One region of the Zafaria sp. Z1313 genome, then DNA from elsewhere that is predicted to be linked to it. Evidence: predicted binding sites of a transcription regulator. Region 1 holds the regulator's gene; the other holds the start of a gene.
What was found. The regulator LexA, encoded in region 1, represses DNA repair genes until DNA is damaged. The targets are predictions, from matches to a motif close to TCGAACANNTGTTCGA.
Positions count from the first base shown of each region.

Region 2: ruvA (Holliday junction branch migration protein RuvA) is a predicted target of LexA. The motif match lies at 1,343-1,358, and genes of this name have one in related genera.

Region 1 covers NZ_JBNWUK010000013.1:41,623-45,020, forward strand. Annotated here, with positions in the region: gene ACQ3I4_RS12115 (histidinol-phosphate transaminase) at 1-510, opposite strand, end outside; gene ACQ3I4_RS12120 (LysM peptidoglycan-binding domain-containing protein) at 615-1,016, opposite strand; gene lexA (transcriptional repressor LexA) at 1,286-2,008, shown strand; gene ACQ3I4_RS12130 (ATP-dependent DNA helicase) at 2,150-3,398, opposite strand, start outside.
Region 2 covers NZ_JBNWUK010000001.1:685,319-688,716, forward strand. Annotated here, with positions in the region: gene ruvB (Holliday junction branch migration DNA helicase RuvB) at 1-656, opposite strand, end outside; gene ruvA (Holliday junction branch migration protein RuvA) at 666-1,292, opposite strand; gene ruvC (crossover junction endodeoxyribonuclease RuvC) at 1,417-2,013, opposite strand; gene ACQ3I4_RS03145 (YebC/PmpR family DNA-binding transcriptional regulator) at 2,019-2,774, opposite strand; gene pdxT (pyridoxal 5'-phosphate synthase glutaminase subunit PdxT) at 2,777-3,398, opposite strand, start outside.

The DNA of each region.
Region 1 (3,398 bases):
GTTGTTCGGGGAACAGAGGATGACGACGTCGGGAGCGGCCTCGGCGACCTGCGCGGCGGCCGAGGCCGCGGTGAGCGCGAAGTCGTCCTCCCGGCGGCCGGCCACGTAGCCCGTGTCCGTGCCGCTCGCGAGCAGCGGGTACATCGAATAGGTGGGAGGGAATCCCATGACGGTGCGCCCCGGCCCTCCGAAGGCCTGGAGGATCTGCTGCAGCACCTCGTTGGAACCGTTGCCGGCCCAGATGTTCTCCGCGTCGAGTCCGTGGCCCAGGTAGGCGGCAAGACGAGTCCGGAGCTCGGTGAATTCCCGGTCGGGGTAGCGGTTGAGCCCGGCGGCGGCCGCTGCGACGTCGGCCGCGATGGCGGCCTGGACCTCGGCGGGGACCGGATGGGTGTTCTCGTTGACGTTGAGCTGGATGGGAACGTGCAGCTGCGGGGCCCCGTAGGGCTGCAGGCCGCGAAGGTTCTCCCGCAGCGGCAGGTTGGCGAGTCGCTCCAGCTGTTCAGTCACCGATTCAGTCTATTCTCCGCGGCCACGGCCCCGGGAATCGGCGGCGCCGGCCGGTAACAATGCCGCCGCGGATCGTCCCGTGACGCGCCCTGGCGGACCGGGCCCTATCCGCCGGTGGGGACGTAGAGCTGCTGCCCCGGGAGGATGGTCTGGCTCGTGAGGCCGTTGAGCTCCGTGATCTCGCGGATGACGGAGCGCGGGTCTCGCTCCGGGGCGAACTCGGAGGCGAGCCCCCACAGGGTGTCGCCCGCCATCGTCGTGACCAGTTCGGCCCGGAGCGGCTCTCCCGTGGAGCCGTCGGCGGCCATGGCGGGCGCCGTGAAGACGCCGGCGACGACGAGCAGCACGGCCGCCACGAGCAGGACGGGCAGGCCGATGAGCACGAAGCGTCCGCGCCGGGTCAGGCGCAATCCACCGGAGGGCGCCGTACGGGCGCCGGGCGTGCCCGTCGAGGCGACGTGGATCATGGGGGTTCCTGCAGCGGCGGCGAGGGCGGGCTGTGCCATGGTCGTGCCTTTCTCGAGGAGGTCTTCGAATCTTCGCCCTGGGATCAGCGATCTAGAACATAGCTTCGAAAGTGATTGATACCTGTTTAGCACCCTTGACCGACGCTTGTCGAGACACGTTCGAACAAATCTTTGAAATGGGCCTCGGGCTCCACTAGCGTTGGGATAGGTGGTTCACGGGAACCACTGCACCAGCCGCTACCGACGCTTTGGGTCCGACGCCGACGAGTGGCACCGCCGTGAACGAGGTCAACAGGATGGGGCACACCATGAACGCAGCAGAGTCGCCGGCACCCAGGAGCGCGCGGAAGAGCCTCACGATCCGGCAGAAGAAGATCCTCGAGACCATCCAGCGCGCCGTCGGCGCGCACGGCTATCCGCCCTCGATGCGCGAGATCGGCGACACGGTGGGCCTCGCGAGCCTCTCGAGCGTCACCCACCAGCTCGCCCAGCTCGAGAAGATGGGCTACATCCGCCGGGACCCCCGCCGGCCGCGCGCCATGGAGATCCTGGTCCCCCTCACCCTCACCGATGCGGACGCCGAGGGCCCGGCGCCGGAGCAGCCGGACCTGCGGGCGGCCAACGGGATGCCCGTCTCGGAGCTCGCCTCGGCCGCCGACACGGCGTTCGTTCCGCTCGTCGGGCGCATCGCCGCGGGCGGTCCGATCCTCGCCGACCAGACGGTGGAGGACGTCATGGCACTGCCCCGGCAGCTCGTGGGCCACGGCGAGCTCTTTATGCTCAAGGTCAGCGGCGATTCGATGGTCGAGGCCGCGATCTGCGACGGCGACTGGGTGGTCGTGCGGAGGCAGAACACCGCGGACAACGGCGACATCGTCGCGGCGCTGCTCGACGACGAGGCGACGGTGAAGACCTTCAGGCAGCGCGACGGCCACACGTGGCTGCTGCCGCAGAACCGGCAGTACGAGCCCATCCTGGGTGACCACGCGACCATCATGGGCAAGGTCGTCTCGGTGATGCGCTCCCTCTAACCAGGGCCGGGCGGCACCGGACGCCGGGCTGCCTTCTCAACGCGGACCACGCCACGCCGGGCCGGCACGACCGGACCGGTGTGTCGCGTTGGCCCCGCTCCGGCGCGCCGCCGGCCACGGCTGTTCCGGACGGTGCGTCCGCTACGACGCGTCCGGCGCGAGGCGGCGGAGCGCGCCGAGGACGGTGTCCTTCTCCGTGGTCGCCCACATCGGCGGGAGCGAGGCGCGCAGGAACGCCCCGTAGCGCTCGGTGGCCAGGCGCGGATCGAGCATGGCGACGACGCCCCGGTCGCCGGTCGAGCGGATGAGGCGACCGGCACCCTGCGCCAGCCGCACGGCCGCATGGCTCGCGGACACGGCCATGAAGCCGTTGCCTCCCCGCCGGGCGACGTCGCGGCTCCGCGCCGTCGAGAGCGGATCGTCCGGTCGCGGAAACGGGATCCGGTCGATGACGACGAGCCGGCAGGACGGCCCGGGCACGTCGACCCCCTGCCACAACGTCATCGTGCCGAAGAGGCACGTGTCCTCTTCCTCGGCGAACCGGCGGACGAGGGAGGCCATGCCGGACTCCCCCTGGCACAGGATCTCCTGGTCGAGCCGCGGGCGCAAGGCCTCGGCGGCCTCCTCGGCGGCGCGCCGCGAGGAGAAGAGGGCGAGCGCCCCTCCCCCCGAGGCGCGGATGAGGTCCTCGAGCTCGTCCAGGAGTTCCGGGGCGAGGGAGCGTGAGGGCCGGGGCAGGTGCCGGGCCACATAGAGCACGCCCTGCTTGGGGTAGTCGAAGGGGCTTCCGACGTCGATTCCGGTCCAGGACGGGGCCCCCTCGCCGAGCAGGCCGAGCGATCCGGCCACGGGCTCGAACGCGGAACCCACCGCCAGCGTGGCCGAGGTCAGCACGACGGTGCGCCCGTCGAAGAGGCCCTCCCGCAGGCGGCCGCCGACGCCCAGCGGGGCGATGTTCAGCGTCGCGGGGCTCGATTCGTCGGGCTGGACGTAGCCCTGGCCGGGGACGAAGCCGCCCTGGCGCGAGGCCCAGAGGACCTCCCTGGCGTCCTGGGCGGACGCCATCCGCTCGCAGATCTCCAGGAGGTAGAGCAGCTGCGAGCGGGCCTGCTGCTTGCCTCCGTCGACGGCCTCCCCCTGCTGCGGCTTGGAGTCGGACAGCGCGACCCGCGCCGCCTCGCGGACCAGGTCCACGGCGGCGGCCTGCTCGTCGTTCAGTCCGAGCGGCATGAGCCCGCTGGGAATGCCCTCGAGGCTGCGCTGCAGCGCCTCCGAGGCCCGGTTGAGTGGCTCCACGACGACGTGGCAGCGCTTGCGCGCGGCGGAGGCCGCCGCGCCGACCAGCCCGGCCGAGAGCTGGCGGGTGACCGAGCTCGTGACCCTGTCCTGG
Region 2 (3,398 bases), on a different contig from region 1:
GGCGTGCCCCGAGAGCGGGAGGCGATCTCGGTGAACGAGGCCGAGGTGACCTTGAGGTCCATCAGCATCGCCGAGCGGCGCAGGACCAGCTCGAGCTCGTCCACGGAGTAGAACTCGAGGTGGCCCGTGAAGCCGAAGCGGTCCCGGAGCGGTCCGGGCAGCAGGCCCGCCCGCGTCGTCGCGCCGACGAGGGTGAAGGGCGGCAGCTCGAGCGGGATCGCGGTGGCCCCGGCGCCCTTGCCGACGACGATGTCGACGCGGAAGTCCTCCATGGCCATGTAGAGCATCTCCTCGGCGGGCCGGCTCATCCGGTGGATCTCGTCGAGGAAGAGCACCTCCCCCTCCGTGAGGGAGGACAGGATCGCCGCCAGGTCGCCGGCGTGCTGGATCGCGGGACCGGAGCTGATGCGCAGGGGGGCGTTCATCTCGGCCGCGACGATCATGGCCAGGGTCGTCTTGCCGAGGCCGGGCGGTCCCGAGAGCAGGACGTGGTCGGACGTCCGTTCGCGGATGCGGGCCGCCTCGAGGACGAGCGAGAGCTGGCGCCGGACGCGCTGCTGCCCGACGAAGTCGTGGAGGTTCTTCGGCCGCAGGGCCGCCTCGAGGGCGCGCTCCTCGGGTTCGCTGCCGGCCGTGACGGGCGAGGGATCGGCCATCCGGGACCCCTACCGGCCGCTCCGGGCGCTGCCGCGCCCGAGGTCGCGTAGCACCGTCCGCAGGATCTCCCCGACGTTTCCGCCGGCCACGATCTCCGGTTGGTCCCCGGCCGTCGCGTCGAGGGCCCTGCCGGCGTCCTTCTCCGACCAGCCCAGGCCCGTGAGCGCCTCGAGAACGGGCGCCCGCCAGGCCTCGCCGGCCGGAACCGCCGGGGTGGTGGATCCGGGGGCCCCGGTCGGCGCGAGCTTGCCCGCGAGCTCGAGGACCATGCGCTGGGCGACCTTCGGGCCGATCCCGGGAACTCGGGTCAGCGTCTTCGTGTCGGATCCGGCCACGGCGATCCGCACGTCTTCCGGTGAGAGGACCGCGAGCACGGCGAGGGCGAGCCGCGGGCCGATCCCGGCCACGGACTGCAGCACCTCGAAGACCTCCCGGCCGTCGGTGTCGCCGAAGCCGTAGAGCGTCATGGAGTCCTCGCGCACGACCATGGCGGTATGCAGCACGGCCTGCCGCCCCACGTGCAGCCCCGACAGCGTCTGCGGCGTCGCCTGGACGAGCATGCCGAAGCCGGACACGTCCACGACCGCGCTGCCGAGTCCAACATGCTGGACCGTCCCGCTCAGGGAACTGATCATCGAAAGGCCACCCTCCGGCGTCGTCATCGGTCCGGGGCCGGAACGGCCATCCGAACACATCTACGAATACCATACCGCCTGCCACGGCCCCCGCGGGCGGTACGCCCGCCCGGCGTGGCGGCGTTCAGCGCCGGCGCGCGCCGCCCTTGCGGGCCGCAGCCTCGGCCTGGGCCCAGGCCCGCTGCGCGGGAGTCAGTCCGCTCGAGCCGCCGTGGGCCGAGGCGCTCGCATGCGAGCCCGGGGCGGCGCCGCGCCAACCATGCGTGATGGCGAGCGCCGCGGCGTCCGCGGCGTCCGCCGGGCGTGGCGGTGCATCGAGCCTGAGGATCCTGGCCACCATCCGGCCGACGGCGTCCTTGTCCGCCTGCCCGCTCCCGGTCACGGCGGCCTTGACCTCCGTCGGGGTGTGCAGGGCGACCGGGATCCCGCGGCGCGCGGCCGCGGCGATGACGATCCCCGAGGCCTGGGCCGTGCCCATGACGGTGCTGACGTTGAGCTGGCTGAAGACCCGCTCCACCGCGAGCACGTCGGGGCGGTGCCGGTCCAGCCACGCGTCGATGGCCTCCGCGATAACGAGCAGCCGGGCGTCGAGCGCCTGGTCCGGGCCGCTGCCGACGACCGCGACGTCCACGAGCGTCGCGCGCCGGTTGGGCTCGACGTCGACGACGGCCAGGCCGCAGCGCGTCAGGCCCGGGTCGACGCCGGCCACGCGCAGCGCCACGGAGGCTAGTCCTCCTCGAGCTCGGCCATGACCTCGGCCGTGATGTCCGCGTTGGAGTAGACGTTCTGCACGTCGTCGAGCTCCTCGAGCGCGTCGGCGAGCTTGAGGAACTTGCGCGCGGCGTCGGCGTCGAGCTCGACGTGCATCGACGGGACGAACTCGACCTCGTCGGACTCGTACTCGATCCCGGCCTCGTCGAGGCCGGCCACCACGGCGCGCAGGTCCGTGGGCTCGGAGAGCACCTCGAACGCGTCGCCGGACTCCTTGACCTCCTCGGCGCCGGCGTCGAGCACCGCCATGAGGACGTCGTCCTCGGTGAGCTCCTTCTTCGGCAGGCCGACGACGCCCTTGCGTGTGAACAGGTACGCGACGGACCCGGGGTCGGCGACGGTGCCGCCGTTGCGGGTGATGGCCACGCGGACGTCGGACGCCGCACGGTTCTTGTTGTCCGTGAGGCATTCGATCAGCAGGGCGGAGCCCTGGGGGCCGCGCGCCTCGTAGATGATCTCGCTGTAGTCCACGACCTCGCCCGTGAGGCCGGCGCCGCGCTTGATGGCGCGGTCGATGTTGTCGTTGGGCACCGAGGTCTTCTTGGCCTTGGCGACGGCGAGCTCAAGGGCCGGGTTGCCGGCCAGGTCGGCGCCGCCGGCCCGCGCCGCGACCTCGATGTTCTTGATCAGCTTGGCAAAGGCCTTGGCGCGCTTGGCGTCGATCACGGCCTTCTTGTGCTTGGTGGTTGCCCATTTGGAGTGGCCCGACATGCTTACGCTTCTCCTCTGATCATCTGGATGAAAAGCCGGTGGATGCGGCGCTCCCCCGTCACTTCCGGGTGGAAGGAGGTGGCGAGCAGCATCCCCGAACGAACTGCGACAATTCTAGCGACCCGGGGCGCATCCTCCGGCTCGTCCCGTCCGCGTACCTCGACCGAGGCCAGGGCCTCGACCCCGGGACCGGTCGATTCGACCCAGGGCGCCCGGATGAACACGGCGTGCACGGGTTCCGACTCGGCGCCCTCGGCGACGCCCGGCAGCGCGTCCAGGGCGCCGATCCGCAACCGCGTCTCGAACGAGTCGACCTGGCGGCCGAACGCGTTGCGGCGCACCACCATGTCCAGGCCACCGAAGGTCTGCTGCGGCTCGCCGCGCAGGTCGGTGGCCGGGTCGGCGATCGTGTCGGCGAGCAGGATCATCCCGGCGCAGGAACCGTAGACGGGAAAGCCGTCCGCGATGCGCTCGCGCAGCGGACCGGTGATCCCGAAGGCGCGGGCGAGCTTGTCGATCGCGGTGGATTCGCCGCCGGGGATCACGAGGCCGTCGAGGCCGTCGAGTTCGGAGGGCCGGCGCACGGTCGTGACCGCGGCCCCGCCCTCCTCGAGCGCGGCGGCG